DNA from 3 places in the Stappia sp. ICDLI1TA098 genome. Region 1 is predicted to be linked to each of the others. Evidence: predicted binding sites of a transcription regulator. Region 1 holds the regulator's gene; each other region holds the start of a gene.

What was found. The regulator PhoB, encoded in region 1, activates phosphate uptake and scavenging genes when phosphate is short. The targets are predictions, from matches to a motif close to TGTCATNNANCTGTCAT.
Region 2: the regulator PhoB is predicted to act here: its motif matches at 7,054-7,070, upstream of ACSLUQ_RS18325 (YdcH family protein).
Region 3: the regulator PhoB is predicted to act here: its motif matches at 6,091-6,107, upstream of phnF (phosphonate metabolism transcriptional regulator PhnF).

Annotation. Positions count from the first base shown of each region.
Region 1 is NZ_JBTZBT010000002.1:112,211-122,560, reverse strand. Features, by position in the region: gene pstC (phosphate ABC transporter permease subunit PstC) at 1-528, shown strand, start outside; gene pstA (phosphate ABC transporter permease PstA) at 525-1,874, shown strand; gene pstB (phosphate ABC transporter ATP-binding protein PstB) at 1,888-2,685, shown strand; gene phoU (phosphate signaling complex protein PhoU) at 2,791-3,495, shown strand; gene phoB (phosphate regulon transcriptional regulator PhoB) at 3,565-4,263, shown strand; gene ACSLUQ_RS10865 (GcrA family cell cycle regulator) at 4,386-4,916, opposite strand; gene ACSLUQ_RS10860 (acetylornithine transaminase) at 5,408-6,607, shown strand; gene argF (ornithine carbamoyltransferase) at 6,607-7,536, shown strand; gene ACSLUQ_RS10850 (Hsp33 family molecular chaperone) at 7,536-8,525, shown strand; gene ACSLUQ_RS10845 (efflux RND transporter periplasmic adaptor subunit) at 8,941-10,350, shown strand, end outside.
Region 2 is NZ_JBTZBT010000004.1:161,381-171,730, reverse strand. Features, by position in the region: gene ACSLUQ_RS18350 (ABC transporter transmembrane domain-containing protein) at 1-1,003, shown strand, start outside; gene ACSLUQ_RS18345 (SDR family NAD(P)-dependent oxidoreductase) at 1,105-1,896, opposite strand; gene ACSLUQ_RS18340 (propionyl-CoA synthetase) at 2,018-3,931, opposite strand; gene ACSLUQ_RS18335 (sulfite exporter TauE/SafE family protein) at 4,219-4,983, shown strand; gene ACSLUQ_RS18330 (acyl-CoA synthetase) at 5,103-6,740, shown strand; gene ACSLUQ_RS18325 (YdcH family protein) at 6,850-7,029, opposite strand; gene ACSLUQ_RS18320 (YdcH family protein) at 7,352-7,561, shown strand; gene purE (5-(carboxyamino)imidazole ribonucleotide mutase) at 7,706-8,203, shown strand; gene ACSLUQ_RS18310 (5-(carboxyamino)imidazole ribonucleotide synthase) at 8,216-9,319, shown strand; gene ACSLUQ_RS18305 (MATE family efflux transporter) at 9,395-10,350, opposite strand, start outside.
Region 3 is NZ_JBTZBT010000001.1:140,894-151,243, forward strand. Features, by position in the region: gene ACSLUQ_RS00565 (aspartate aminotransferase family protein) at 1-304, opposite strand, end outside; gene ACSLUQ_RS00570 (NAD-dependent succinate-semialdehyde dehydrogenase) at 408-1,925, opposite strand; gene ACSLUQ_RS00575 (Lrp/AsnC family transcriptional regulator) at 2,100-2,585, opposite strand; gene ACSLUQ_RS00580 (M24 family metallopeptidase) at 2,803-3,987, shown strand; gene argE (acetylornithine deacetylase) at 4,001-5,161, shown strand; gene phnF (phosphonate metabolism transcriptional regulator PhnF) at 5,158-5,964, opposite strand; gene phnG (phosphonate C-P lyase system protein PhnG) at 6,252-6,728, shown strand; gene phnH (phosphonate C-P lyase system protein PhnH) at 6,728-7,351, shown strand; gene ACSLUQ_RS00605 (carbon-phosphorus lyase complex subunit) at 7,353-8,477, shown strand; gene ACSLUQ_RS00610 (alpha-D-ribose 1-methylphosphonate 5-phosphate C-P-lyase PhnJ) at 8,474-9,400, shown strand; gene phnK (phosphonate C-P lyase system protein PhnK) at 9,397-10,191, shown strand; gene phnL (phosphonate C-P lyase system protein PhnL) at 10,194-10,350, shown strand, end outside.

The DNA of each region.
Region 1 (10,350 bases):
ACCATCGGGCCGCTGCTCGTCAGCGCCTTCGGCTCCGGCGGCGTGCTCGGTGTCGACTGGATGGCCGGCGGCACGGCGGTCATGACCGCCGGCCTCGTCATGGGCATCATGCTGATCCCCTTCGTCAGCTCGCTCTCTGACGACATCATCAACGCGGTGCCGCAGGCCATGCGCGACGGCTCGCTCGGCCTCGGCGCCACCCATTCGGAGACGGTGAAGCAGGTGATCCTGCCGGCCGCGCTTCCGGGCATCGTCGGCGCCATCCTGTTGGCCGCCTCGCGTGCCATCGGCGAGACCATGATCGTTGTGCTCGGCGCCGGCGCCGCCGCCAAGCTCAGCCTCAATCCCTTCGAGGCCATGACAACCGTGACGGCCAAGATCGTCAGCCAGCTCACCGGTGACGCGGACTTCGCCTCGCCGGAGGCGCTCGTCGCCTTTGCGCTTGGCATGACGCTCTTCGTCATCACGCTCTGCCTCAACATCTTCGCCCTCTACATCGTGCGGAAATACCGGGAACAGTACGAATGACCGACGCGACCGTGACCAAATCGCCGGCGTCGGATACGACACCGGCCCGCCGCAAGACCTCGCTGCTCGAGGTCGACGCCCTGACCCGCAAGCGCAATGCCGCCGAGACGCGCTTCCGTCTCTATGGCATCGCCGCAATCCTGATCGGCCTGCTTTTTCTGGTCGCCTTGCTCTGGGCGATCTTCTCCAACGGGCTCAGCGCCTTCAGCCAGACCTTCTTCAGCGTGCCCGTGGCCCTGGAGAAGACGGCGGTGGAGCAGGCCGAGAAGTCGATCGTCAAGACGTCCAAGTACAATCTGATGATTGAGGCCGGACTTGAGGCCCAGCTCAAGTCCGCCGGTATCTCGACCGACATGAAGGGCCGCGACCTGCGGCTGATGCTCTCCTCCGGCGCTGCCGCCCAGGTGCGCAACTTCGTGTTGGCCAACCCGGACCGGATCGGCGAGACGGTGACCTTCGACCTGTTGGCGTCCTCGCGCGTCGACGGCTACCTGAAGGGCCGCGTCTCGCGGGAGGCGCTCGTCAACGACAAGAACCTCGACGCCAGCCACCTGGACATGATCGATGTCCTGAAAAAGGCCGGCATCGTCCAGAAACGCTTCAACACCGCCTTCATCCTGGGCTCGGACGCCTCCGACTCGCGTCCCGAGGAGGCCGGCATCGGCGTTGCGATGATCGGCTCCCTCTACATGATGCTGGTGGTGCTGGTCCTGTCGCTGCCGATCGGCGTCGCCGCCTCCATCTATCTGGAGGAATTCGCCCCCAAGAACCGGTTCACGGATCTGATCGAGGTGAACATCTCCAACCTGGCGGCCGTGCCTTCGATCGTCTTCGGTATCCTGGGTCTGGCGGCGTTCATCCAGTTCGCGCATCTGCCCCAGTCGGCTCCGCTCGTCGGCGGCCTGGTGCTGACGCTGATGACGCTGCCGACGATCATCATCTCGACCCGCGCCTCTCTCAAGTCGGTGCCGCCGTCGATCCGCGACGCGGCTCTGGGGGTTGGCGCCTCGAAGATGCAGTCCGTGTTCCACCACGTTCTGCCGCTCGCCATGCCGGGCATCCTGACGGGAACGATCATCGGCCTTGCCCAGGCTCTCGGCGAGACCGCGCCGCTGCTCCTCATCGGCATGGTCGGCTTCATCGCCTCCAACTACCCGACGTCGGCCGTCTCCGGTTTCCTGGAGCCGAACTCGGCGATGCCCGCCCAGATCTACGAGTGGGCCAAGCGCGCCGATCCCGCCTTCTACGAGCGGGCATGGGGCGGCATCATCGTTCTGCTCGTTTTCCTCATGACCATGAACATCCTCGCGGTGATCCTGCGCCGCCGCTTCGAGCGCCGCTGGTAAGGACTGACACGCCATGAACCAAATGCCCAAAGCCGAGAAGGTTGCCGCCATGAACAACATGAAGATCCTGGCCAGGAAGGTGCAGGTCTACTATGGCGAGACGCATGCGATCAAAGACGTCGACCTGCAGATCGAGGACAAGACGGTCACCGCCTTCATCGGCCCGTCGGGTTGCGGCAAGTCGACCTTCCTACGCTGCCTCAACCGCATGAATGACACGATCGACAGCTGCCGCGTCGAAGGCGACATCGAGATCGATGGCGAGGATATCTACGATCCCAAGGTGGATCCGGTGCAGTTGCGCGCCAAGGTCGGCATGGTGTTCCAGAAGCCGAACCCGTTCCCCAAGTCGATCTTCGACAATGTCTCCTACGGACCGCGCATCCACGGTCTTGCCAGCAACAAGTCCGGGCTTGAGGAAATCGTCGCCTCGAGCCTGCAGAAGGCCGGCCTGTGGGAAGAGGTCAAGGACCGTCTCGACGAGCCGGGAACCGGCCTTTCCGGCGGTCAGCAGCAGCGCCTGTGTATTGCCCGCGCCATCGCGGTCAGTCCCGAGGTGATCCTGATGGACGAGCCCTGCTCGGCGCTGGATCCGATCGCGACCGCCAAGGTCGAGGAGCTGATCGACGATCTGCGCGCCAACTACACCATCGTGATTGTGACGCACTCCATGCAGCAGGCCGCGCGCGTCTCCCAGCGCACCGCCTTCTTCCATCTCGGCAATCTTGTCGAGGAGGGAGACACCAAGGAGATCTTCACCAACCCTGCGGACAAGCGGACGCAGGACTACATCACCGGACGCTTCGGCTGACGACAAGGCGGGTTGGTCCGTGCCCATGCACCCTGGAAAGGGTGCGGGCGCGGGCCTGCCCCGGCTTCCCGATCCCGTTACCGCCGTCGGCGGAGGAGATGAAGAATGACTAGCCATACCGTTACGTCTTTCGATGAAGAGCTGAAGTCCATTGCCGGGCGCGTCTCGGAGATGGGCGGCCTCACCGAGGCCATGCTCAATGAGGCGATCTCGGCGCTGATCCGCATGGACAAGGATCTCGCGCGCCGCGTCGTGCTCCAGGACAAGCGTGTCGACCAGCTGCAGTTCGAGGTCGAGGAGCAGGCGATCCTGGTCATCGCCCGCCGCCAGCCTGTCGCCCAGGACCTGCGCGATGTGATTTCCGCCATGCGCATCTCCAACGACCTGGAGCGCGTCGGCGATCTCGCCAAGAACGTGGCCAAGCGCGTCATCGCCATCGACGGGTCCTTCGATTCCAAGAAGTTCGCGCTTGGCGTGGAGCACATGACCGAGCTTGCCCAGCAGCAGCTCAAGGACGTGCTCGACGCCTATGCCAGCCGCGACACGGCCGAGGCCGAGGCAGTGCGCGAGCGCGACGATGCGGTCGACGCGCTTTACACCTCGATCTTCCGTGAACTGCTCACCTACATGATGGAGGATCCGCGCCAGATCTCGATCTGCGCGCATCTGCTCTTCTGCGCCAAGAACATCGAGCGCATCGGCGACCATGCGACCAACATCGCCGAAAACGTCATCTACATGACGACCGGCGTGCAGCCGATGGACGAGCGCCAGAAGCAGGACGAGACCGGCGTCGAGACCAACGTCTGACGCCTTCGAAACGGACAGGGTCCGGCGGCATAGCCGGGCCCTTGCGACTGACATACGAGGTTTCCGGGAATGCCGAAGGTTCTGATTGTCGAGGACGAGGAACCGCTTGCCATGCTTCTGAGGTACAATCTCGAAGCTGAGGGCTACACGGTCGAGACCTGCATGAGGGGCGACGAGGCCGATATCCGGCTGCGCGAAAACCAGCCCGACCTTCTCCTGCTCGACTGGATGTTGCCGGGTCTGTCCGGCATTGAATTGTGTCGTCGGCTGCGCTCGCGGGCCGAGACCGAGCGCCTGCCGGTGATCATGCTCACGGCGCGTGGCGAGGAGCAGGAGCGCATCCGCGGCCTGGCGACAGGTGCCGACGACTATGTGGTCAAGCCCTTCTCGATCCCCGAGCTCATGGCACGGGTGCGCGCCATGCTTCGGCGCGCAAAGCCGGAGGTCGTCTCCTCGTTGCTGCGCGCCGGCGATCTCGAACTCGACCGTGAAACGCACCGGGTGCGTCGCTCTGGCCGCGAGATCCATCTGGGGCCGACCGAGTTCCGCTTGCTGGAATTCCTGATGACTTCGCCCGGCCGTGTCTTCTCGCGCGAGCAGCTGCTCGACGGTGTATGGGGACATGACGTCTATGTGGACGAGCGCACCGTCGACGTTCACGTCGGTCGCCTTCGCAAGGCGATCAACCGGGGCAAGGCGCCGGACCCGATCCGCACCGTGCGCGGCGCAGGCTACGCCTTCAACGACCAGTTCGCCCAGGCGTCTTGAAACGGCCTTTCCCGGCGGGTCGGATCCGGACCCACCGCCAGGAAATGGAGCAACCAGCCGTCAACGAAAAAGGCCCGCGCGATGCGCGGGCCTTTTTTCTGTGGCACCCTGCTGTGGCGATATCAGCCGGTCGCGGCCGCCGTGTTGCGCTCGCGACGGCGGTCATTCGCCGGCTGGTAGGCCATGCGGCAGTGATACGGGCAATAGGGCACGCCCGGATTGGAATTGTTGCCGCAGAAATAGAAGTCATCCTTGGTCGGATCGCCGATCGGCCACTTGCAGGTGCGCTCGGTGAGCGTCAGGATGGTGGCGCGCTTGGCGATGGGGACCAGTTCCGCAACGGGCTTCTGCTGCGGTGCGGGGGCCGGGGAAGGAGCCATCTTCAGCGCCGTGGCGCCGATGGTCTGCGGTGCGCCGGCGTTGGTCTCGGGCGCTTGCGCCGTCTCGGCGCCGGCTGTGGGCTGCGTGGTCTTGCGCGATGGCTTGGCAGCGTTCGTCGGCGCCTTGGCACGGCCGGAGAGGCCCAGCCGGTGCACCTTGCCGATGACCGCGTTGCGCGTCACGCCGCCGAGCTCGGCGGCGATCTGACTCGCGCTCAAGCCTTCGAGCCAGAGCTTCTTGAGAAGGTCGACACGCTCGCTTGTCCAGGACATGCGTCTCACTCCGTCTTCGTCGTCCGTCCGGCATATGGTTAAAAAAACCTTGCCGGCACACCCTGATGGTGTCCCGCCTATTGCCGGATTTTGAGGCTATTCTGAGTCAAGCACACGAGATGTCGTGTCTCTGATGTCTGAAACCTACAATATGCCGCGTTTTTCGTGCAAGTCGTTGGCCCGATTCACTTGGGGATAGTCGATGTTTTCCCCAATTAAGGAGGTCTCGGGCGCGGGGCGTGCAAAAACGGGCGGATTGCTATTTCGTTGACTTTCGCTCGGCTGGGCGGTGTATAACGAAACCCTGTTGTCGTGCCGCCTTTCGGGGCGGCGCTATGCTTTTAAGGGGGGCAAATGCCCGCCTGTTTTCGTTGCCGCGTGAGCGCGTGGCGCGGGAGGGCATGGCGGCGGCGACGGGTTCATCCGATGACGGGCCATGAGGTGGGCGGCCAGGGAAAGGCGCGCCACCGGCAACAAGGAGCAAGACGGCTATGGTTGGCTCAACTCTCTACCCGACCTACAACCGCGCGAACCTGGAGTTCGAACGCGGCAATGGTGTCTGGCTGGAGACGACCGATGGCCGACGCTTTCTCGATTGCGGCTCCGGCATTGCGGTGAACTCGCTCGGCCACGGCCATCCGGCGCTTGTCGAGGCGCTGAAGACGCAGGCCGAGAAGCTTTGGCACGTGTCGAACGTCTACACGATCCCGGGCCAGGACACCTTTTCGCGCAAGCTGACCGAAGCGACCTTCGCCGATCGGGTGTTCTTCACCAATTCCGGCGCCGAGGCACTGGAATGCGCGATCAAGACGGCGCGGCGCTACTTCTATTCGAAGGGCGAGCCGGAGCGGGTCGACATCATCACCTTCGAGGGTGCCTTCCACGGCCGGACGCTGGCGACCATCGCCGCCGGCGGTCAGGCGAAGTACCTCGAGGGCTTCGGGCCCAAGGCTCCGGGCTTCGTGCAGGTTCCCTTCGGCGACCGCGAGGCGCTGCTGGCCGCGATCTCCGACACGACGGCCGGTCTCCTGATCGAGCCGATCCAGGGCGAGGGCGGCGTGCGGTCCGTGCCGACCGAGACGCTGCGCGACCTGCGCAAGATCTGCGACGACAACGGCATCCTGCTGCTGCTCGACGAGGTGCAGACCGGCGTCGGACGCACGGGCAAGCTCTTTGCCCATGAATGGGCCGGCATCACCCCGGACATCATGGCGATTGCCAAGGGCATCGGCGGCGGCTTTCCGGTTGGCGCCTGCCTTGCGACCGAGGAGGTTGCCTCCGGCATGCAGCCGGGCACCCACGGCACGACCTATGGCGGCAATCCGCTCGCCATGGCGGTCGGCAACGCTGTGCTCGACGTGGTGCTCGCCGATGGCTTCCTCGAGGACGTGCGCGACAAGGGCCTGCTTTTGACGCAGAAGCTCTCCGGCGTCATCGACCGGCATCCGGAGATTTTCGAGGATCTGCGCGGCAAGGGCCTGTTGCTCGGCCTCAAGTGCCGTGTCCCCAACGGAGCCTTGCTTGAGCGTTTCCGCGCAGAGGGCGTGCTTGCGATCGGCGCCGGCGACAACGTACTGCGCATCCTGCCGCCGCTGACGATCACCGCAGAGGAGATCGAGGAAGCCGTGGCGCGCATCGAGAAGGCAGCCATTGCCATGGAAGCAGAGCTGAAGCAGGGAGCTGCCGAATAATGACTGTCCAGCCCCGCCATTTTCTCGACCTCACCGAGGTCGGGGCAGACGAACTGCGCTCTATTCTCGACGGCAGCCGCCGCATCAAGGAAGCGCGCGGTCCGGTTCGCGTCAGCGGCACGGGGCCGCTGGCCGGCCGCGTGCTCGCCATGGTGTTCGAGCAACCGTCGACGCGCACGCGCATTTCCTTCGACGTCGGCATGCGTGAGCTCGGCGGCGAGACGTTGATGCTGACTGGCGCGGAGATGCAGCTCGGTCGCGGCGAGACCATCGCCGACACCGCGCGCGTTCTGTCGCGCTACGTCGACGCGATCATGATCCGCATCCTTGATCATGACGCGCTGCACGAACTGGCGGAACATGCGACCGTTCCGGTGATCAACGGCCTGACCAAGCTCACCCATCCGTGCCAGATCATGGCCGACGTGCTCACCTTCGAGGAGAAGAAGGGCAAGATCGCCGGCCGGTCCGTCGCCTGGACTGGCGACAGCAACAATGTGCTGGCCTCCTGGGTTCATGCGGCGGCGAAGTTCGATTTTGAACTGCGCATCGCCACGCCCTCCCAGCTTGCCCCCCCGGCGGATCTTATCGCCGCTGCCCGCAAGGCCGGCGCCGAGATCAGCCTGACCGACGATCCGTTCGAGGCCGTGCGCGGCGTCGATGCGGTGGTCACCGACTGCTGGGTCTCGATGGGTGACGACGAGGGCGACCGCCACAACATGCTGAAGCCCTATCAGGTCAACAGCCGGCTGATGGGCGAGGCCGACGCCGACGCGATCTTCATGCATTGCCTTCCCGCGCACCGCGGTGAGGAGGTCACGTCCGAGGTGATGGACGGCCCGGCTTCCGTCGTCTTCGACGAGGCGGAAAACCGCATGCATGCGCAAAAGGGCATTCTTGCCTGGTGCTTTGGAGCCCTGCAGGCCTGATGACTGTTGCTGAAGAACTCGACCGGCTCGGCGTCCAGCCGGCCGGTCGCGATGCCGTCCTGCCCTATTCGGTGGAGCCGCTCGACGTGCGCGGCCGTGCCGTGCTTATGGGCCCGGTTCTCGACAAGATCCTGAAGCGCCACGCCTATCCGACGCCGGTGTCACGCCTGCTGGCGGAAGCTGCGACGCTCGTCGCGTTGCTTGGAACCTCGCTGAAGTTCGACGGGCGCTTCACGCTGCAGACAACGACCGACGGGCCTGTGTCGATGCTCGTCGTCGATTTCGACACGCCGGACGGCCTGCGCGCCTGTGCCCAGTTCGATGAGGCGGCGCTTGCCGAGGCCGAGCGCGCGGGCGCGACCGATACGGCGTCCCTGCTCGGGCGTGGCCATCTGGCAATGACGGTGGATCAGGGCGCGGCGATGAACCGCTATCAGGGCATTGTCGCGCTGGACGGCATTTCGTTGGAGGAGGTGGCGCACCGCTACTTCGCCCAGTCGGAGCAGATCCCGACCGTCGTGCGTCTCGCCGTCGGCGAGGTGTTTGAGCGCCAGGAAGGCTCCGCGCCGCGTCATTCGTGGCTTGCCGGTGGCGTGCTGGCGCAGTTCCTGCCCGAGGCGCCGGAGCGCATGCGTCAGCCCGACCTGCATCCCGGCGATGCGCCGGAGGGCGCGGGCGCGCATCACCTTGACGAGGACGACGCCTGGCGTGAGGCGCGCGCGCTCGTCGAGACCTTGCGCGACGACGAACTCACCGACCTGGACATGACAGCCGAACGGCTGCTTTTCCGTCTCTTCAACGAGCGCGGCGTGCGCATCTTCCCGCCCCAGCCCATCGTCGACCGCTGCCGTTGCTCGGATACGCGTATTCGGGGCATGCTCAAGGGCTTTTCCGCCGAGGAGCGCGACGACATGACGGTGGGCGGGCGGATCGAGGTCACCTGCCGCTTCTGCAACACGCGCTACGACTACGCCTCGGACGAATTCTGACCCCGTAGTCGGGCGCGCGCGTTTGCCGCCTTTTTTCTTTCTGGCCTTGCCGTTTTCCCGCTGCCGGGCGGTTTCCCGTCCGGCCGGCGCAAATATTGTCGCCGTTTGTATCAACTTCTCCAGGCTATGCGTCGCGCCGGTCGGCCCAGGGGCGGCATGGCGCTCCGTTGCACCGGCTCCGCCTTGCGCGTCCCTGTGCCTCAATTGCGACGACAGATTGATACATTCTTCGGCTTGCGCCCCGTCATCTTCGCTTTGATAGTCGCCAGCTATCGCAATGCCATCGTCCCGGAGGCAGGTCCGCACGCGCGGGCCCACCGTAGAAGGCAGTGCGAGGGGAAGGGGCTGCCGTGGGCAGGTCGCTTCCGAGGGAGAACGACGACAGGGCAAAGGTTGGCGAGTGGGCGAGAAAGCGATGCTGAAATCCGTGGATGAAACGTCGTCGACGCACAGGACGGACGTGTCCTATCACCGCCCTGACGAGGGCGGTCGCCGGCAAAGCCGCCGGCTTGTCCTCGTTTCCAAGGCGACGCTTCAGGCGGCTGTCGCGCTCCTGATCATCGCCGGCGCCTACATGGGCATGAAGCATCTCGTGCTGGCGCGTGGCGACGTGCCGACCCGACCCAAGCAGGAGACCGTCTACACCGTCAGCACCCTGCCCGTGGAGATCGGCGACCACACCCCCCGCCTGACCGTTTACGGCGAAGTCGCGGCGGCCCGCAATGCGGAGCTGCGGGCGCTGGTCGCCGGCGAGATCGTGCGGGTAAATCCGAAGCTCGAGACCGGCGCGACCATCGACAAGGGGGAGGAGATCGTCTCCGTCGATCCCTTCCAGTATGAGGGCGCGGTGACCGAGGCGAAGGCCAATCTCGCCGAGGCGCGCGCCGCCATGGTCGAGGCGCGCGGCCGGGTCGCCACGGAAGAGGGCAATGTCACGCGCGCGGTCGAGCAACTCGATTTCGCCGAGCGCGATCTGAAGCGCGCCTCCCAGCTTCTTGCCAGCGGCTCCGTGACGGAGCGCACCCTCGACGAACGCCGGCTGCTGGTATCGCAGCGCAAGCAGGCCGTCGAGCAGCGACGCAACGCCCTCGACGTGGAGAAGGCGCGCGTCCAACAGCAGCAGGCGGCGATCGAGCGGCTGGAATGGCGCCAGTCCCAGGCCGAGCGCAATCTTGCCGATACGGTCCTGCGCGCCCCCTTCGATGCCGTGGTGATGAGCGAGAGCGCCGCCATCGGCCGGCTCGTTGGCGTCAACGACGTGGTCGCGACGCTCTACGACCGCAACGCGCTCGAGGTGCGGTTCACGCTTTCCGACAATCAATACGGCCGCGTCCTTTCCGATACGGGCTCCGTCGTCGGCCGTCCCGTCGAGGTGGTCTGGCACATCGGTGGCGCGCCTGTGCGCTACACGGGCGAAATCGTGCGCACCGGCGCGGAAGTCGCCGTCGCCCGCGGCGGCATCGACATCTATGCCAGCGTCACGGCCGGAGCCGGCCAGGCCGTGCTGCGCCCGGGCGCCTTTGTCGAAGTGACCCTCGATGATCGCACCTATCCTCGCAGCGCCCGCATTCCCGAGGCCGCGCTCTACGGCACCGATCATGTCTATGTCGTCGTCGACGGGCGCACCCAGCGGCGCGAGGTGACCCCGGTCGCCTTCGACGGTACCAGCCTGCTGGTCGAGGGCGACCTCCAGACCGGTGACGTGCTTGTCGCAACGCGCCTCGACGAGGTGGGCGAGGGCGTTCTGGTGAAAGATCCCTTCGGGGCCAAGGAAAAGGACGAGGCCGACGGCAAGGCCGGTGCCGCGGCTGCGACCGGCAAGCCC
Region 2 (10,350 bases), on a different contig from region 1:
GTGGGTCGGCGCGAGCGACGTCTTCGCCGGACGCATCTCGGCCGGAGAGCTTGGCCAGTTCCTGCTCTACTCGATCTTCGCCGCCGGCGCGCTCGGCGAGCTCAGCCAGGTGTGGGGCGAAATTTCGCTGGCGGCCGGCGCGGCCGAACGCCTGTCGGAGCTGCTGCGGATCCGCCCCGAGATTTCCGCCCCGCCAAAGCCGGCGGAACTTCCCGAGCGCGCCCGCGGCGAAATCGCCTTCGAGGGTGTACGCTTCGACTATGGACGCGGTGCTTCCCTGCCGGTGCTCAACGGCATCGACCTTACCGTCGCCCCCGGGGAGACGGTCGCCGTCGTCGGTCCATCGGGCGCAGGCAAATCGACCCTCTTCCACCTGCTGATGCGCTTTTACGATCCGACCGACGGCAGCATTCGCCTCGACGGCCTCGACCTAAAGGCGCTGGATCCGCTTGCCCTGCGCCGGCAGATCGCGCTGGTGCCGCAGGACACGACGATCTTCGGCACGACGATTGCCGACAACATCGCTTTCGGCCGACCGGGCGCCGACCGCCAGGACATCGAGGCGGCTGCGCGGCTTGCCTCTGCCGACGGTTTCATCCAGGCGATGGAACACGGCTACGACACGCTCGTCGGTGAACGCGGCGTGACGCTTTCCGGCGGCCAGCGCCAGCGCATCGCCATTGCCCGCGCCATCCTCAAGGATGCGCCGGTGCTGCTCCTCGACGAGGCGACTAGCGCCCTTGACGCGGAGAACGAGACGCTGGTGCAGGAAGCCCTGGAGCGCCTGATGCGCGGCCGCACGACGCTGGTCATCGCCCACCGCCTTGCCACGGTGCTCAAGTCGGACCGCATCGTGGTGATGGACGCAGGGCGCATCGTCGAGACCGGGCGCCATGCGGAGCTCGTCGCCGCCGGCGGCCTCTACGCCAAACTCGCCAAGCTCCAGTTCGAGACGGGCGCGCAAGCGTTCGACCGGGCTCGCGACGACGCAGCGGCCGAATAGCACCACACCCTCGCCCCGCGCGATGGCTCATCGGAAATGCAAAAAGGCCGGGCGATTGCCCGGCCTTTGTTCTGCTCAAAACAACAAACAGTTCGCCAGGCTCAGTCGTCGTCGGCGACCGGAACCGTGTAGTTGAGCGGCAGCCGGCCGCCATCGGCATAGATCGTCTGGCCGGTGACATAGCTCGCATCATCCGAGGCAAGGAAGGCGGCGACGCCGGCGATCTCGGAAGGGTTGCCCACCCGGCCGAGTGGCGTGCGCGACAGCACCCGGTGGCGCGCGGCCTTGTCCGAGTTCACCGAAGCGAGCATCTCGGTCATGATCGAGCCCGGCCCGATGGCGTTGACCCGAATGCCGTGAGGCGCAAGCGACAGAGCGGAAACCTTGGTGAGCTGGTTCAGCCCGCCCTTGGAGACCGAATAGGGCACCTGGTTGGCGATGGCGAAGACCGCGTTCACCGACGACATGTTGATGATCGAGCCGGGCTTGCCGCCTGCCTTCACCCTATCGACCATATGGCGGCCGACAGCCTGGGTGCACAGGAACGCGCCCTTGAGGTTGACGCCGAGCACCCGGTCGAAATCGGCCTCGTCCAACTCCAGCAGTTCGCCACCGGCGACGATGCCGGCATTGTTCACGAGGATGTCGATATCCCCGAACGTGTCGAGCGTCGCGGCGACCAGATTGCGCACATCGAGCTTCTCGGCGACGTTGCAGTGGACGTAATGCGCCTCACCTTGCGCCTTCAGCTCGGCCAGGGCCTCCTCGCCGCGCTGATCGTCGACATCCGCGATGACGACCTTCGCGCCATCGGCGACAAAGCGCCGTGCGATGGCAAGCCCGATACCGCCGGCAGCGCCGGTCACGATGGCTACCTTGTTTTCCAGGGACACTGGGATCCTCATGCGTCTTTAACAAAGGGATCTGGCCCGGCGCGCGGGTGACGCGCACCGGATCATTGCGGCGACCATAGGCCGAGCGGACCGCCCTGTCGATGGGGCCCGCCGCAGCGTTTCAGCCCCCCACGACGATGCCCCGGTCGCGCAGCGCCTCCTCGATCTCCTCCAGAATGGCCGGATCGTCGATGGTCGCCGGCATCCGGACCTCGGTCCCGTCGGCGATCTGGCGCATGGTCGCGCGCAGGATCTTGCCGGAGCGGGTCTTGGGCAGCCGTTCGACGGTGAGCGCCAGCTTGAAGGCGGCGACCGGACCGATGCGCTCGCGCACCAGACGCACGAGTTCGACCTCGATCTCTCCGTGCGAACGCTCGACGCCAGCCTTCAGCACTACGAAACCGCACGGCGCCTGCCCCTTCAGCGCGTCGGCGATGCCGACGACGGCACACTCGGCAACATCGGGATGGCTCGCCAGAACCTCTTCCATCGCCCCGGTGGACAGGCGGTGGCCGGCGACATTGATGATGTCGTCGGTGCGCGACATGATGAAGAGATAGCCATCCTCGTCCATGACCCCGGCGTCGGCCGTCTTGTAGAAGCCGGGGAACTCGGCGAGATAGCTGTCGTGGAAGCGCTGCGGCGCATGCCACAGCGTCGGCAGGCAGCCCGGCGGCAACGGCAGCTTGACGACCACGTTGCCAAGCGCGCCGGCCGGCAGCGGATGGCCGGCGTCGTCCAGGATGTGCACGTCGTATCCCGGCATCGGCACTGTCGGAGATCCGTATTTGACCGGCAGCATCCCGAGCCCGACCGGATTGCCGGCAATGGCCCAGCCCGTTTCCGTCTGCCACCAGTGATCGACGACCGGCACACCGAGCTTTTCCTCCGCCCAGACGATGGTGTCCGGATCGGCGCGCTCCCCGGCGAGAAACAGCGTGCGGAACAAGGAAAGATCATAGTCACCGATCAGCCTGCCGGACGGGTCTTCCTTCTTGATCGCCCGGAAGGCCGTTGGCGCGGTGAAGAGCGCCACGACATTGTGCTCGCTGACCACCCGCCAGAAGACGCCGGCGTCCGGCGTGCCCACCGGCTTGCCCTCGAAGACGACCGTGGTCGCCCCTTGAAGCAGCGGCGCATAGAGAATGTAGGAATGCCCGACGACCCAGCCGACATCCGAGGCGGTCCAGAACACCTCTCCCGGCTCGACGCCATAGAGGTTCGTCATCGACCACTTGAGCGCGACCATATGGCCGCCGTTGTCGCGCACGACGCCCTTCGGCTGACCGGTGGTGCCGGACGTGTAGAGGATATAGAGCGGGTCGGTCGCCTTCACCGGAACGCAGGCGACCTCGCGCCCCTGCGCGAGCGCAGCCTCCATCAGCGTCCCCATGTCGCGGTCGCGGGCCTCGGCCAGTTCAGCCTGGGCCTCCGCGCGCTGGAACACAAAGCAGCCCTCGGGCTTGTGCGCGGCGAGCCGGATCGCTTCGTCGAGAAGCGGCTTGTAGGCGACGATCCGGCCAGGCTCGATGCCGCAGGAGGCGGCGACGATGGCCTTCGGCCTGGCGTCGTCGATGCGGGTGGCCAACTCGTTGGCGGCAAAACCGCCGAACACCACGGAATGAACCGCGCCCAGCCGCGCGCAGGCGAGCATCGTCATCAACGCCTCCGGGATCATCGGCATGTAGACAATGACCCGGTCACCCTTCTCGACGCCGTGATCGGCAAGCACCGAGGCGATCGCATTCACCCGGTCAAGCGTCTCCTGATAGCTGTAAACCGCTTTTCGGCCGGTGATCGGGCTGTCGTAGATGATCGCCGGCTGACCCGGGCGACCCCGCTCCACATGCCGGTCGAGGCAATTGTAGCAGGTGTTGCACTCCGCCCCGGCGAACCACTGGCCGTAGCTGCCAAGCTCGGGATCGAAGACCTTGTCCCAGGGCTTGAACCAGTCGATCTCGGCGGCGGCTCCGGCCCAGAAGCCCTCCGGATCGCGCTGCCATGCCTGATAGATCTCGTGATAGCGGCTGGCCATCGTCGTCATCCTCCCTGCCGGATTGTCGCCGGCGCTTCGTCTCCCGGCTGGCCCGCGAACCGGCCCGCCCTCGTGTCGTCCGATATCCCGCCACCCGCCCACAGGCGGGCGCCCCTCCGGCAGCCGACGGTTCCTGTTGTGCCAAGAGGAGCCTCGCAAAGGCAAGCCTTGCCCGCTCAGACGTTCGGCGATAGGGAGATTTGCTTAGCAACGACAGCCGGGCTTAGGATGGCGCCGGCAAATCGCCCTCCTCCCAGCGGCACGCCGCCCATCCGGACACAGCCTTCGTGCACCCGATCTCAGATCCGACATTCTACATGACCGCCATTCCGGCGGTCCTGCTCGTGGGGCTCGCCAAGGGCGGGTTCGGCGGACCGCTGTCCCTGCTCGGCGTACCGCTGATGAGCCTCTTCATTCCTCCAGTGCAGGCGGCCGGCATCATGCTGCCGATCCTCGTCGTCATGGACTGGTCTGGGCTCATTGCCTATTGGCGCAACTTCGACAAGGAGAGCCTCAGGATCCTGCTGCCGGGCGCCCTGATCGGCATCACGGTCGGCTATTTCACGGCCGCCGTGGTCAGCGACGCGCATGTGCGCCTGCTCGTCGGCATCGTCGCCGTGCTGTTCGCGCTCAATGCCTTCGTCGGTCGCGCGCGCGCGACCGAGCCGCGCCCGCATCGCCCGTGGGTCGGGCGCTTCTGGGGCATGGTGTCGGGCTTCACCAGCTTCGTCAGCCACACCGGTGGCCCGCCCTACCAGATCTACATGCTGCCGTTACGGCTGGACCCGGTGCGCCTGGCCGGCACCTCCGTCGTGTTCTTCACCACCATGAATGCGATCAAGCTCATTCCCTATGCCGCGCTCGGCCAGTTCGACGCGGAGAACCTCGCCACCTCGGCCGTGCTGCTGCCGCTTGCCCCGCTCGCGACGCTGGCCGGCGTCTGGCTGGTGAAGCGGGTGAACGCCGCCCTGTTTTACCGGATCACCTATGCGGCGGTCGGCATCATCGGCTGCAAGCTGCTGTGGGACGGGATCGTCGGCATCCTCGCCTGACGGTGCAAACCACACCAGCCAATGGTACCGGTTGAAAGTGCGGTGCTTTTGCGGCTTTGTTGACCTGCAAGGAAAAGACGAAGCCGGGGCGACAGGACACCGGCAGCGAGGGACACCACATGGCCGCAACCGGCAATCCGTACACGCGCGATCTCGACAAATGCCTGGCGAATCACACGCCGCTTTCGCCTCTCAGCTTCCTGGCGCGCGCCGCAGACATCTTTCCCCAGCAGGTCGCCATCGTCCACGGACGCCAGCGCCGCACCTACGCTGAGTTCTACGAGCGCGCGCGCAAGCTCGCCTCGGCCCTGGCCCGCCAGGGCATCGGCAAGAACGACACGGTGACGGCCATGCTCTCCAACACCCCTCCGATGCTCGAGGCGCACTATGGCGTGCCGATGACCGGGGCGGTGCTGCATTCGCTCAACACGCGCCTCGATGCGGCGGTCATCGCCTTCCAGCTCGACCATGCCGAGACGAAGCTCATCATCACCGACCGGGAATTCGCGCCGGTCATGAAGGAAGCCCTGGCGCTTGCCACGGTGAAGCCGGTCGTCATCGACTATGACGACCTGGAATTCCCGCAAACGGGAGAGAAACTCGGCAGCCGCGACTACGAGGAGTTCGTCGCCTCGGGTGACGCGGACTTCGCCTGGTCGCTGCCCGAGGACGAGTGGGACGCGATCTCGCTCAACTACACCTCCGGCACCACCGGCAACCCGAAGGGCGTCGTCTACCATCATCGCGGCGCCTACCTGCTGGCCCAGGCGAACATCCTTACCGCCGCGATGGGGCGCCACCCGGTGTACCTGTGGACGCTGCCGATGTTCCACTGCAACGGCTGGTGCTTCCCCTGGTCGATCTCGGTTGTGGCGGGCACCCATGTCTGCCTGCGCTGGGTTCGTCCGAAACCGATCTGGGACCTGATCGCGGAGGAAGGCGTCACCCATCTGTGCGGCGCGCCCGTTGTCATGTCGACGCTGCTCAACGCGCCCGAGTCCGACAAACGCGACCTCGAGGGCCGGGCGGTGGACTTTTTCACCGCTGCCGCCCCGCCTCCTGAATCCGTGCTCGCCGCGATGCGCGAGGCGGGCTTCAACGTCACGCATCTCTACGGCCTCACCGAGGTCTACGGCCCGGCCGTCGTCAACGAATGGAAGGGCGAATGGAACCAGCGCCCCGCGGCCGAGCAGGCCGCGCTGAAGGCCCGCCAGGGTGTGCGCTACGTGGCCCTCGAAGGCCTGAGCGTGCGCGATCCGCTGACGATGGAGCCGGTGCCCGCCGACGGCGAGACGCTCGGCGAGGTCATGTTCCGCGGCAACGTGGTGATGAAGGGCTATCTGAAGAACCCGGACGCGACGGCGGAGGCCTTCGCCGGCGGCTGGTTCCACTCCGGCGACCTCGGCGTGTTGCACGAGGACGGCTACATCCAGCTCAAGGACCGCTCCAAGGACATCATCATTTCCGGCGGCGAGAACATTTCCTCCATCGAGGTGGAGGAAGCGCTGTTCAGGCACCCGGACGTGCTCGGGGCCGCCGTTGTCGCCAAACCCGACGAGAAGTGGGGCGAGACGCCTTGCGCCTTCGTCGAGCTTCTGCAGGATGCCAGCGTGAGCGCGGAGGAACTCATCGCCTTCTGCCGCACGCATCTGGCCAGCTACAAGGTGCCCCGCACCGTTGTCTTCACCGAACTGCCGAAGACCTCCACCGGCAAGATCCAGAAGTTCGTGCTGCGCGAAATGGCCCGCTCCGTCTGACCCGGAAAGTCACCGTCCCACAAAGACAAAAGCCGCGGCTATGCCGCGGCTTCTGGTCTTCTGGGCCTTCATCGGGGGGAAGAAGGCCAACTGTCGTCAAGGCGTGACTTCAGTGAATTGTCGCGGAGGAGTTGATCCTCGCGATCTCGTCCTTGAGCTGTAGTTTACGACGCTTGAGCGAGGCTATCTCGAGTGAATCCGAACTCGGGTGGCGCATCGCTTCCTCAAGCTTGCGCTCGAGGTCGGAGTGACGCTTCTGCAGTTCGACGAGATGCGACTGAAGGGACATTTATTCCTCCTTGTCTTCGCGTTGACGACAGGAGTGTGACACAGGAAAACGAGGCTGTCGAACGGTTCAGGTCGCCGTCCGAAGGCTGCGTTAGCCAATTCTTTCCGTAGAGGCAAAAACGCGAGACATCGCGTGCGGCGCGGCATTCCCCTACCTTTCGCGCCGTCCTCGCGCTATCCTCCAACTCAGGACGGGCCGTGGCGCGACATCATGGCGCAGAGAACTCTCCGGCATTGCCGCGCCTGCGGCAGGATGTGGTGCCCGGTGACCCGTCATGGCATATTTGGCGCACGGCGTATGGAGTGGCGGCATGGATGCGACGATGAGCAGCGAGCTCGATGACAAGGTGGTGCGTATCGAGCTGGCGAAGCTCAGACAGGAGCACCGGGATCTCGATATGGCGATCGACGCCATGACACAGACCGGCCGCTCTGACGCATTGCAACTTCAGCGGCTGAAGAAGAAGAAGCTCTGCATCAAGGATCGCATCACGACCCTTGAGGACAGGCTCCTGCCCGACATCATCGCCTGAAAACGTCATCCCCGGCTTTCAGAGCGCACACGGGGTACCCGCCGCGCATCGCGGCCGCGCTTCGCCCTTGCGTGCGGGCGCGTGCTGCCTATAGTGCGGAGCCTTCCTGAGGGCCCGAGGGGCCACGACATCCAAGGGGTGGGCATGACAGACAAGACGCCGCAGGTCGCCATCATCATGGGGAGCCAGTCCGACTGGCCGACGATGAAGCATGCGGCCGAGACGCTCGACGCGCTCGGCGTTTCCCACGACGCCCGCATCGTCTCCGCCCACCGCACCCCTGAGCGACTGTTCGACTTTGCCCGCACGGCACGGGACGCCGGGTTCAAGGTGGTGATCGCCGGCGCTGGCGGCGCCGCGCACCTGCCGGGCATGGCCGCCTCGATGACCCCGCTTCCGGTCTTCGGCGTGCCGATCGAATCCCGCGCCCTCAAGGGACAGGACAGCCTCCTCTCCATCGTCCAGATGCCAGCCGGCATTCCAGTCGGCACTCTGGCCATCGGCCGCGCGGGCGCGGTCAATGCGGCCTTGCTGGCGGCATCCGTCCTTGCCCTCACCGACGCCGGCCTCGCCGCGCGGCTCGACGACTGGCGCGCCCGCCAGCGCGATGCCGTCGCCGAACGACCCGTCGACGAAGACTGACCGGAACCCACGATGAGCGATTCTCTCGACACCCGCCGGCTCGTGCCCGGCGACACGATCGGTATTCTAGGCGGCGGCCAGCTCGGTCGCATGCTGGCGCTTGCCGCCGCTCCGCTCGGTCTGAAGACGCATGTCTATTGCCCTGACCCGGAAAGCCCGGCCTTCGACGTGGCCACGACCTATACGATCGCCGGCTACGACGACACCGCGGCGCTGGAGCTCTTCGCGTCATCGGTCGATGTGGTGACCTACGAATTCGAGAACGTGCCCGGCCCCACCGCGGCCCATCTGGCTGCACGGGTGGCCGTGCGCCCGGGCCCCCGCCCGCTTGCCGTCTCGCAGGACCGGCTTCACGAAAAGACCTTCTTGCGCGAGGCCGGCATCCCGGTCGCCGGTTTCATTGCCATCGACGAGGCCGCCGCGGTGGCTCCCGCGCTCGAAAGGCTTGGTGGCAAGGGCATCCTCAAGACACGGCGCATGGGCTACGACGGCAAGGGCCAGACCCTGCTGCGCACCCCCCAGGACGCCGTCGGCGCGTTCGAGCGGATCGGCCGGGCACCTGCGATCCTGGAGGCCTTCGTCCCGTTCGAGCGCGAGGTATCGGTGATCGCGGCCCGTGGCATGGACGGCACCCTGCGCGCCTATGACGTGGCGGAGAACATTCACCGCGACCATATTCTCAAGACCTCGACCGTGCCGGCGCAGATCGATGGTGGGCTTGCCGCCGAGGCGCGCGGGCTTGCCGAGGCGGTCTGCGACAAGCTCGACTACGTTGGCGTCATCGGCGTCGAGCTCTTCGTGCTCCCGCAGGGAAGCGCCCACCGCATCCTCGTCAACGAGATCGCCCCGCGCGTGCACAACTCCGGTCACTGGACTGAGGCCGCATGCCATGTCTCGCAGTTCGAACAGCACATGCGCGCCGTTGCCGGGCTGCCGCTCGGCAGTGCCGAACGGCATTCGGACGTCGTGATGGAAAACCTGATCGGCGACGAGGTCGACGGCTGGGCCGGAATCCTGGCCGAGCCGGATGCCTGCCTGCACCTCTACGGCAAGGCCGAGACCCGCCCGGGCCGCAAGATGGGCCACGTCAACTGGCTGCGCCCGCTGCGCGCCTGACGGCAACCGCACCCTGAACACAAAAAAGGCCGGCGATGATGCGCCGGCCTTTTTCATGTCGCGGCACGCCCGCCGCTAGATGAGACCGTAGCGTTCGCGCTGCGCGAAACGCCAGATCGAAACGACGGCGACAAGGGCCAGCCCGCTCGCAAGACCGGCCCAGATGCCAAGTCCGCCGAAATCGAGCGTGAAGCCCAGCACATAGGCAAGCGTGAAACCGACGCCCCAATACCCGATGACGGCGATCACCATCGGAACCTTGGTGTCGGAAAGCCCGCGCAAGATGTTGCCGGCAACCACCTGCGCTCCGTCGAAGATCTGGAACAGCGCGGCCATGAACACGAAGCTGATGCCGATCGTCAGCACCTGCATGGCGTCGGGATTTCTCAGATCGAGGAACAACCGCACGAAGGGTTCCGGCATGACCCACAGCATGATGGCGCAAACGCCCATGAACGCACCCGAAACGGCAAGCGCCGTCCAGCCTGCCCGCCCGACAGCGCCCAGGTCGCGCCGTCCCGCGGCAAGCCCGATGCGGATCATCGCCGCCTGGCCAAGGCCGAGCGGAACCATGAAGGTGATCGAGGCAAGCTGCAGGGCAATGCCATGGGCGGCAAGCTGGATCGTTCCGATCCACCCCATCATCACCGATGAAGCGGAAAAGAGCGCAACTTCCATCAGCAGCGTCACGGCGATGGGCCAGCCGAGCCGGACGATCTCGGCCAGCTTCGGCCAGTCCGAGCGCCAGATGCGGCCGAAAATGGCATAGCGGCGAAGCTGGCGGTCACGCGCCGACCAGACGACAAGCAGCAGGAAGGTCACCGTAGCCGTTCCAACGGAGGCGATGCCCGCACCGATGAGTTCCAGGCGCGGCATGCCGAAATGGCCGAAGATCAGGCAATAATCGAAGATCGCATTGGCGATCGCGCCGGCGATAGTCGCCCAGAGCACCACCTGCGCCTTCTCCATCACCGAGATGAAACTGCGCAGCGCCATGGTCATCAACGAGGGCATAAAGCCGAAGAGCATCA
Region 3 (10,350 bases), on a different contig from region 1:
CCATCCGCGCCAGGGTGATCGAGGCTTCGGTGCCGTGTCCGACATAGGCGTGGTAGTAGGCGAGTTCCCTTGCCTGGGCGGCGATGGCGTCGGCGATCTCCGGGCGGCCATAGCCGACGTTGACGCAATAGAGGCCGGCGAAACCGTCGAGCAGCTCGTTGCCGTCACGGTCGACGATGGTCGAGCCGTGACCGCTGGTGACGATGCGCGTCGGGCTTTCGCCGCGCGCGTGCTGGGCAAGATGGGTGGAGGGATGGAAGAAGGTCTCGCGATCCCATTTTCCGAGTTGGTCGTTGGTCAGCATGTGGTCTCTCCCTGTGTTGTGAGACATGTCTTCGGATGCGGAGCCGGCGCCGCCTGCTGGCATGAGACGCCGGCGAAAAGTCGGGGGCGGGGAGGCGGTCGCCTCAGCTCCAGTCCCGGCAGACGTATTTGACTTGCATGAATTCACGCATGCCCTGGGCGGCTCCCTCGCGTCCGAGGCCGGACTGCTTCGTACCGCCGAAGGGGATCGTCGCGCCGGTCACCTTGGTCCGGTTGACCGCCACCATGCCGTACTCGAGCGCGCGCGACAGCCGGTAGATGCGGCTCGGGTCGCGCGTGTGCAGATAGGCGACGAGGCCGTAGTCGCTGTCGTTGGCCCGCGCCAGCACCTCTTCCTCCGTATCGAAGGGCAGGATCGCGGCGACGGGGCCGAAGGTTTCCTCGTGCAGGATCTTCGCGTCGGCGGGCACGTCGGCAAGCACGGTCGGCTCGAAGAAGAGCGTTCCGGCCGGGTGCCGGCGCCCGCCTGTCAGGCAGCGCGCGCCGCGTTCCAGCGCATCGGCGACATGTTCCTCCTGCTTTTCCATCGCCCGTGCGTTCATCAGTGGGCCGATGTCGGGATCCTCAAGCCCCGGGCCGACGCTCAGCGCCTCGGCGGCGCGGGCGAAGCGGGCGCAGAAGGCGTCATAGACCGGCCTTGCGACGAAGATCCGGTTGGCGGCGAGACAATCCTGCCCGGAGGTCGCGAATTTCGCCTTGATCGCCTCGGTGACGGCGCGCTCCAGATCGGCGTCCTCGAACACCAGCAGCGGGGCGTGGCCGCCGAGCTCGAGAACGAGCTGCTTGACCGTCGGCGCGCACTGGCCGTAGAGCAGCCGGCCGATTTCGGTCGAGCCGGTGAAGGAGAGCACCCGCACCCGCTTGTCGGCGGTGAAGGCGCCGACGACGGTCGGCGCATCGCCGGTGACGACGTTGAGAACGCCGGGGGGAAAGCCCGCGCGCTCGGCGAGTTCTGCCAGCGCCAGCGCCGAAAGCGGCGTCTCTGCGGAGGGGTGAATGACCACGGTGCAGCCGGCGGCGAGGGCTGCGGCTGCCTTTCGGGTGATCATGGCGCTCGGGAAGTTCCACGGGGTGACGAGGGCGGCGACGCCGGCCGGCTCGCGCCACAGCTCCATTTCCGCGTCGGGCAGATGCGAGGTGACGCCGTCGATGTCCGGACGACGCGCCTCCTCGGCGTAGAATTCGACGAAGCTGGCGGCATAGTCGATCTCGCCGCGCGCCTCCGACAGCGGCTTGCCCTGCTCGAGCGTCATCAGCCTGGCGAGATCCTCGCGGTTGCTCAGGATTTCCTGGTGCCAGCGGCGCAGCGCGTCGGTGCGCTGCTGCGGCAACAGCCAGGCCCACGCGGGAAAGGCGCGCGCGGCCGCATCTACCGCGGTGCGCGCCTCCCCGGCACCAAGGCGGGCGACCTCGGCGATGGGCTCAAGGTCGGCGGGATCGGCAACGGTGAAGGTGGCGCCGTCGGTCGCCGCCGCCCAGCGCCCGTCGATGTAGGAGAAGGTTCTCAGCAGGCGCGGGTCGTCGAGAAGCGTGCCGGCGAAACCGCCGGGCTCGGTGCCGGCCTGCGTTCCGTCTTCGATGCGCCGCGTTGCCTTCTTCATGGTCCCGTCTCCCGCCGGTTGTGAGGATCATGCGGCTGTCGGTGCAGGCCGCCTGTTCCCGAAGCTTGGGCGAAATCCGGAAGAAGGCGGGTCTGAAAGCGCGCCGGCCGGCAGACGATCCGTCTTTTCTTCGAGCCGGGTGGGGTCCGATCGGTCGCCCGCCGCCGCTTTCGTTCAGTCTCCGTCGGAGAAGAGCACCTCGAAGGGGGGAGGACCTGCGGATTTCACGGCCTTGGTGACGATATAGGTATAGTAGCGGGCGATGGCGGTGCCATTGTCCAGCATCCTGTCAATCAGGCGCTGATAGCTGTCGATGTCGCGGGTGACGATCTGCAGCAGATAGTCGAAGCCGCCGCCAAGCGACCAGCAGCTTTGCACCTCGGGGATGGTCATCACCGCGCGCTCGAAGGCCGCCAGCGTCGCGCCGCTGTGATTTGCAAGCTCCAGCGTGACGAAGACGGTGACATGCGGGGCGATCTTCTTGAGTGCGATCTCCGCACGGTATCCCTCGATGATGCCGGCCTTCTCAAGCCGCTTCAGGCGCTCCCAGCACGGGGTCGGGCTGAGCGCGATGCGCCGCGCCAGGTCCGCCTTGGAAAGACGGCCCTCTTGGGCAAGAACCCTCAGGATGGCGATGTCGCGGTCGTCGAGGCGGATCATCTTCCGGTCATAGCCGGGGTGCTTGCGGCTGTCCATCGTGGCCGCGCCGGGAGCATTGTCGTTCATCCGACACGAAAATGCTCAGGCACGACGCGCGCTCGGGCGGGGCAACATAAGGTCTGTCCAAGGGCTTTGCGCCGTGATTAGAACGAAAATGGGGTGTCAGATCGACCTTTCGCCCCGATCCCGCACCACGAACCGCGCATGAGGAGGAGCGATGCCGGCGACCGAACTCCCGTTTTCCCAGATGGAATTCTCCCGCCGTCTGGAAAAGGTCCGCTCCGCCATGCGCGAGCGCGACATCGATGCGCTCTTCGTCGAGGACCCGTCCAACATGGCCTGGCTGACGGGCTACGACGGCTGGTCCTTCTATGTGCATCAGGGCGTTCTCGTCTTCCTCGACGCGGATCCGATCTGGTGGGGGCGGCGGCAGGACGCCAACGGCGCGGTGCGCACGGTGTGGATGGATGACGACCGGGTCGCCGCCTATCCCGACTATTTCGTCCAGTCCAACGTCTGTCACCCGATGGAGACGCTCGCCGCGCTGATCGTGCAGAACGGCTATGGCGAGGCGCGCATTGGCGTGGAGATGGAGAATTACTATTTCACCGCCAAGGCTTTCGCCGTGCTTCAGACCGAGATGCCGGAGGCGCATTTCGTCGATGCCACGGCACTGGTGAACTGGCAGCGGGCGGTGAAGTCGGACGAGGAACTGGTCTTCATGCGCCGGGCGGCGCGGATCTCGGAAAAGATCATTGACGGGGTCATCGAGCGCATCCGTCCGGGCATGCGCAAGACCGATCTGGTCGCCGACATCTACGCCGACGCGATCCGTGGCACCGAGGACGCCTGGGGCGACTATCCCGCCATCGTGCCGCTGCTGCCGAGCGGGTCGGATGCGGCGGCCCCGCATCTCACCTGGGACGGCCGGCACATCCAGGCGGAGACGGCGACATTCTTCGAGATCGCCGGCTGCTACCGGCGCTATCACGCGCCCTTCTGTCGGACGATTTTCCTCGGCAAGCCGCCGCAGTATCTGCGCGATGCGGAAAAGGCGCTGGTCGAGGGGCTGGAGGCAGGACTCGATGCGGCGCGCGTCGGCAACCGGGCGGCGGATGTCGCGCGGGCGCTCGCGGCGCCTCTCGAGCGGGCCGGCATCGACCGGGCGGCGCGGTGCGGCTATCCCATCGGCATTTCCTATCCGCCCGACTGGGGCGAGCGCACGATCTCGCTGCGCATCGAGGACGAGACCGTGCTGGAGGCCGGCATGACCTTTCACTTCATGCCGGGCCTGTGGATGCAGGACTGGGGTCTGGAAATCACCGAAAGCATCGTCATCCGGGAGAACGGCCCGGCGGAATGCCTGTGCAACCGGCCCCGGGCGCTCTACGTCAAGGAGTGAAGGAGGGCGCTTCATGGCGTTGATTGACGACACGCGCGAGATCCTTGCGGAGCTGATCGCCTTTCCCACGGTCTCGCGCGACAGCAACCTGGAGCTCATCGCCTATGCGGCCGACAGGCTCGGGGCGCTGGGCGCGCGCACCGCGGTGCTGACCGACGAGACCGGCCACAAGGCCAATCTCTTTGCCACCATCGGGCCGCAGACGGATGGAGGCATCGTGCTTTCCGGCCATTCCGACGTGGTGCCGGTGGAGGATCAGGACTGGTCCTCCGATCCCTTCCGGTTGCGCGCGGAAGACGGGCTCCTCTACGGGCGTGGCGCCTGCGACATGAAGGGCTTCATCGCCGCGACGCTGGCCATGGCGCCGCGTTTCGCCGATACGGATCTGGTGCGGCCCGTCCACATCTGCCTCACCCACGACGAGGAAGTCGGTTGCCTTGGCGCGCGCCGGCTGGTGGAGGAGATCGCCCGCTGGGAGATGCGTCCCTCGGTCGCGATCATCGGCGAGCCGACAGAGATGCGGATCATCGAGGGACACAAGGGCTGCTGCGAGTACACCACCGTCTTTTCCGGGTTGGAGGGGCACGGCTCGCGGCCGGAACTCGGCGTCAACGCGGTCGAATACGCGGTGCGCTACGTCTCCCGGCTGATGGAGCTGCGCGAGACGTTGAAGGGGCGTGCTCCGGCGGCAAGCCGCTTCGAACCGCCCTGGTCGACGCTTCAGGTCGGGCGGCTCGCCGGCGGCGTCGCCCACAACGTCATTCCCGGCCATGCCTCTGTGGACTGGGAGATGCGCCCCGTCAGCGAGGACGACAAGCGGTTCGTCTGCGAGGCGATCGGGGCCTATGTGCGCGATGAACTGCTGCCGGACATGCGCAGGGTCGCGCCGGAGGCCGAGGTGCTGACGCATGTCATCGGCGAGGTTGCGGGGCTGGAACCGGTCGACGACAATGAGGCCCGACGCATCGTGGCGGCGCTCACCGGGGCAAACGGGGCGGACGTGGTTGCCTTCGGCACCGAGGCGGGCCTTTTCCAGTCGCTCGGCATGTCGGCGGTCGTCTGCGGCCCGGGCTCCATCGCCCAGGCCCACAAGCCGGATGAATTCGTCAGCCTCGACCAGCTCTCCGCCTGCCTCGACATGCTCGGCGGCCTCGCGCGGAAACTCTCCGCCTAGGCTTTTTTCTCGGGATCGGTGGTGACCGAAAGCGTTACCCGGTCTGCGGCGAAGCGGCTCAGGCTGAGCTGGATCGGGCGTCCCTCGCCGTCGGCATTGAGCGAGCGGGTCAGCAGCACCACGGCGCCCGGCTGCAGGGCGAGATCAGCCCTGTCGGTGCGGCTTGCCGGTGCGGCCGAGATCTCCGTCGACACGCGCATGTAGTCGGAAACCCCGCAGGCGGCGAACGCCTTGGTGATCGAGCCAAGCTCGCGGAAGTGACCGGGAAGCGCCTCGAAACGGATGGCGTCGAACCAGTGGGTCGCGCGCGACAGAGGGGTTCCATCGGCTTCGCTCACCACTTCCATGCGCAGGACGCCCGCTCCCTCGGCGAGGCCGAGCGCCGTGGCAACAGCGACGGTCGCCGGTTCGCCGACCGTCTCGATCAGCCGTCCCACAGTGCGCGAGACCTGGCCGCCGAGGCCGGCGGAAAACCGTGTGCGCGGGCCGATCGGATAGGTCAGGCGCGCCCGTGGCACGATGGTCGTGCCGCGCCCCTGCACGGTCTCGACCACGCCTTCGCGGGCCAGGGCCGAAAGCGCCTGGCGCACCGTGTGGCGGTTGACCTCGAACTGGGAGGCAAGGGCCGCCTCTGTCGGAAGGCGGCCGGTGTCGTCATAGACACCGTTGCCGATGGCGGCGCGGATGTCGTCGGCGATCTGTCGCCACAGGGCAACGCCGGTCTGTCGGTCGAGCCCCCGGGGGGCGGCCTCGTCTCCGCTCCTGCCCGTCGTTTCGCCGCTGTCCCTGTCCGCTTCGCTCACGCCAGCACCTTGCTCCGGCCGCGTTCCGGCCCGTTTCCGTTGCGCGTGTTTGCCCCATTGCGCCGCCGGCATCAAGCCAGCCGCTTTCCGCCTGCACTGCTGCCGGCCGGCTATTTTCGCGCCAGCGGTCATCAACCCGTCATGGGACAGCGGTATCTTACATTTGTTGGTTGTCTATAACACTAGACAAATTTTGCGGAGAGGCGTAAAACCCTCGGCAGGACGACAGGCCCCGACGACCGGCGCCGCCGGAACGGGGCGAGGCGAGTTCGAAACGGAGCGAACCGATGACGACTTCTGAGCGGGCAGAGGATCTCTCGCCCCAAATGGCGGGGCTCAAGGCGTTGATGGACGTGCTTGCCGCCTCGCCGCGCGCCGAGATCGAGGCTTGTGTACAGGCGCTGGGCGCGGTGCCCGAGGCGCAGCCGGTGCGCGGGCCGGAGACCGGGCTCGTCATGCTGCGCGGGCGCATCGGTGGCGACGGCGCGCCCTTCAACCTGGGCGAGGCGGTGGTCACCCGCGCCACCGTGCGTCTGGACGACGGCACGGTTGGCCATGCCTACGCGCTCGGTCAGGACAAGGCCAAGGCCCGGCTTTGCGCCACCCTTGCCGCGCTCTGGTCGCAGGGCGGGTGCTGCGAGGCGCTGCTGCGCGATGTCGCCGAACCACTCGCCGAGGCGCGCGCCGGCGAGGCCTCGAAGGTCCGGCGCGAGGCCGCCGCGACGCGGGTCGACTTCTTCACCATGGTTCGCGGAGACGACTGATGAGCACCGCAGATCTTTCCGCCATCGCCGTTGCCGGCGGCTTTGCCGAGCCGGTGTTCGGTGCGCAAGGGGTGTTTCGCGTCCTGATGGACGCCACCGCGCGGCCGGGCACGGTCGTGCCGCTTGCCGTGGAGGTCGCGCCGCCGGCCCCGCTTGGCGTCGGGGCGGGCGCCATCGCGCTGGCGCTTTGCGATGCCGACACGCCTGTCTGGCTTTCTCCCTCGCTGCGCGGAGATACCGTTGCCGCCTGGATTGCCTTCCAGTGCGGCGCGCCGCTGAGCGACGATGAGGGCAAGGCCGACTTCGCCTTCGCGCCCGCCGCCGAAGCGCCGGGGCTTTGCGCGCTTTCGCAGGGAAGCCAGGAGTATCCGGACCGCTCGACCACCCTGGTGCTTGAGATCGAGGCACTTGAGGGCGGCGAGCGGTTGACGCTCCAGGGGCCCGGCATCGACGGATCCCGTGTCATCGCGCCCAGGGGACTTCCCGCGGATTTCCTCGCCGCGCGCGCCGACAACCGCCTGCTTTTTCCCCGTGGCATCGACGTGGTGCTGGTTGCCGGCAGCGAGATCCTCGCCTTGCCGCGCAGCACCGTGATTGCCGCGACCGACATGGAGGCCCGCTGACATGTATGTGGCTGTAAAGGGTGGCGAGGCCGCCATCGCCAATGCCCACGAGATGCTTGCCGACCGTCGGCGCGGGGACCGTTCGGTTCCCTCCGTCTCCGTCGCCCAGATCGTCGAGCAGCTTTCGCTTGCCGTCGACCGGGTGATGGCGGAAGCCTCGCTCTATGCACCCGAGCTTGCCGCGCTTGCCGTCAAACAGGCGCGGGGCGACATGATCGAGGCGATCTTCCTGCTGCGCGCCTACCGGACGACCCTGCCGCGCTTTGGCGCCTCGCGTCCGCTCGAGACCGGCGCAATGATTGCCGAGCGGCGGGTGTCGGCGACCTACAAGGACCTGCCGGGCGGGCAGGTGCTCGGGCCGACCTTCGACTACACCCATCGCCTGCTCGATCCGGATCTGGCCGGCGACAGCGAGGTCGCCGCCGCACCGATGCGCGCAAGCGAGGGCGAGCCGCTGATGCGGGTCGCCGACATTCTCGCCGGAGAGGACCTGATCGAGGGCGCGGCGGCGGGCGATGCGCAAAGGGCCGAGCCCTCCGGTGACCTGACCCGCGAGCCGACCGAGTTTCCCATGGCCCGCGATCTCCGGCTTCAGGCGCTGGCGCGTGGCGACGAGGGCTTTCTGCTGGCGCTCGGCTATTCCACCCAGCGCGGCTATGGCCGCACCCATCCCTTCGCCGGTGAAATCCGCCTGGGGCTGGTTGAGGTTGAGATGGATGTGCCGGAGCTGGGCTTCTCCGTCTCGCTCGGGCAGGTGCGCGTCACCGAATGCCAGATGGTCAACCAGTTCGCCGGTTCGGCGAAGGCGCCGCCGCAGTTCACCCGTGGCTATGGGCTGGTCTTCGGCCAGTCGGAGCGCAAGGCCATGGCCATGTCGCTGGTCGACCGCTCGCTTAGGGCCGACGAGTTCGGCGAGGACCGGGTGGCGCCGGCGCAGGACGAGGAATTCGTCATTTCCCACTGCGACAACGTTCAGGCGACCGGCTTCGTCGAGCACCTGAAACTCCCCCACTACGTCGACTTCCAGGCGGAGCTGGATCTGGTGCGCCGCATGCGCGCCGAGTTCGAGGCCGCCCGCGCGCGAGACGACGAGACGGCGACCCCGGCATCGGAGGCTGCGGAATGAGCACGAGCGCAACGAGAACCGGCGCGGTGTCGGGCGACATCGCCAGCTACAACTTCGCCTATCTCGACGAGCAGACGAAGCGGATGATCCGCCGGGCGATCCTCAAGGCGATCGCCATCCCCGGCTATCAGGTCCCCTTCGCCAGCCGCGAGATGCCGATGCCCTACGGCTGGGGCACGGGCGGCGTACAGGTGACGGCCTCGATCATCGGTCCCGATGACACGCTCAAGGTCATCGACCAGGGCGCCGACGACACCACCAACGCGGTCTCGATCCGCGCCTTCTTCCAGAAGGTCGCGGCCGTCGCGGTGACGACGCACACGGGCGAGGCCTCGATCATCCAGACACGCCACCGGATCCCGGAAGCGCCTCTGCGCGAGGGGCAGGTCATGGTCTATCAGGTGCCGATCCCCGAGCCGCTGCGCTTTCTGGAGCCGCGCGAGACCGAGACGCGCAAGATGCACGCGCTCGAGGAATACGGGCTGATGCACGTCAAGCTCTACGAGGACATCGCCCGCCACGGCCATATCGCCACCACCTACGCCTATCCGGTGCTGGTCGCCGGGCGCTACGTGATGGACCCGTCGCCGACGCCCAAGTTCGACAATCCGAAGATGGACAATTCCCCCGCTCTGCAGCTTTTCGGCGCGGGCCGCGAGAAGCGGATTTACGCGATCCCGCCCTACACGCGGGTCGTCAGCCTCGACTTCGAGGATCATCCCTTCGAGATCCAGAGCTTCGATGAACCCTGCGCGCTTTGCGGCGCGGAGGGCGTCTACCTCGACGAGGTGGTGCTCGATGACAAGGGCGGGCGGATGTTCGTGTGTTCCGACACCGACCATTGCGAGGAACGGCTCGCGGCCGGCCACCGCGGCCGCCTCGCGCCCGATGAGGCCTATGGCAGCAAGGAGACCGTGGCATGAGCGGGCTTGCACATGACGACGACCTGCCGCTGCTCTCCGTCGCGGGACTGACCAAGTCCTACGGTGCGCGCATCGGCTGCGAGAACGTGAGTTTCGATGTCTATCCGGGTGAGGTGCTTGCCATCGTCGGCGAGAGCGGATCGGGCAAGACCACGCTTCTCAACTGTATCTCGACCCGGCTCGAACCCACGTCCGGCTCGGTCAGCTACCGGATGCGCGACGGGACGGTGCGCGATCTTTACGGCCTCGGGGAGGCCGAGCGCCGGCTGCTGATGCGCACCGACTGGGGCTTCGTCCATCAGAACCCGGCCGACGGGCTGCGCATGACGGTGTCCGCCGGCGCCAACGTCGGCGAGCGGCTGATGGCGGTGGGCGAGCGTCACTACGGCCGCATCCGCGAGACCGCGACCGAGTGGCTCGGTCGCGTCGAGATTGACGAGGACCGCATCGACGACCAGCCGCGCGCCTTTTCCGGCGGCATGCGCCAGCGTCTGCAGATCGCCCGCAACCTGGTCACCGGCCCGCGTCTCGTCTTCATGGACGAGCCGACCGGCGGCCTCGACGTCTCGGTGCAGGCGCGCCTGCTCGATCTGCTGCGCGGCCTCGTTTCCGATCTCGGGCTGGCGGCCATCGTCGTCACCCACGATCTCGCGGTGGCGCGGCTGCTGTCGCACCGGATGATCGTGATGAAGGGTGGGGAGGTGGTCGAGGCCGGCCTCACCGACCGCATTCTCGACGATCCGCAGGCGCCCTACAGCCAGCTTCTCGTTTCCTCGATCCTGCAGGTGTGACCATGAGCAAGCTTTCTTCCGGGTTGGAACCCGGTGTCGCCCTTTGCGTCGCGGGCCTTTCCAAGGCCTTCACCATGCACCTTCAGGGCGGCGTCCAGCTTCCCGTGGTCGAGGGCGCGCATTTCTCGGTCATGGCCGGCGAATGCGTCGTGCTCGGCG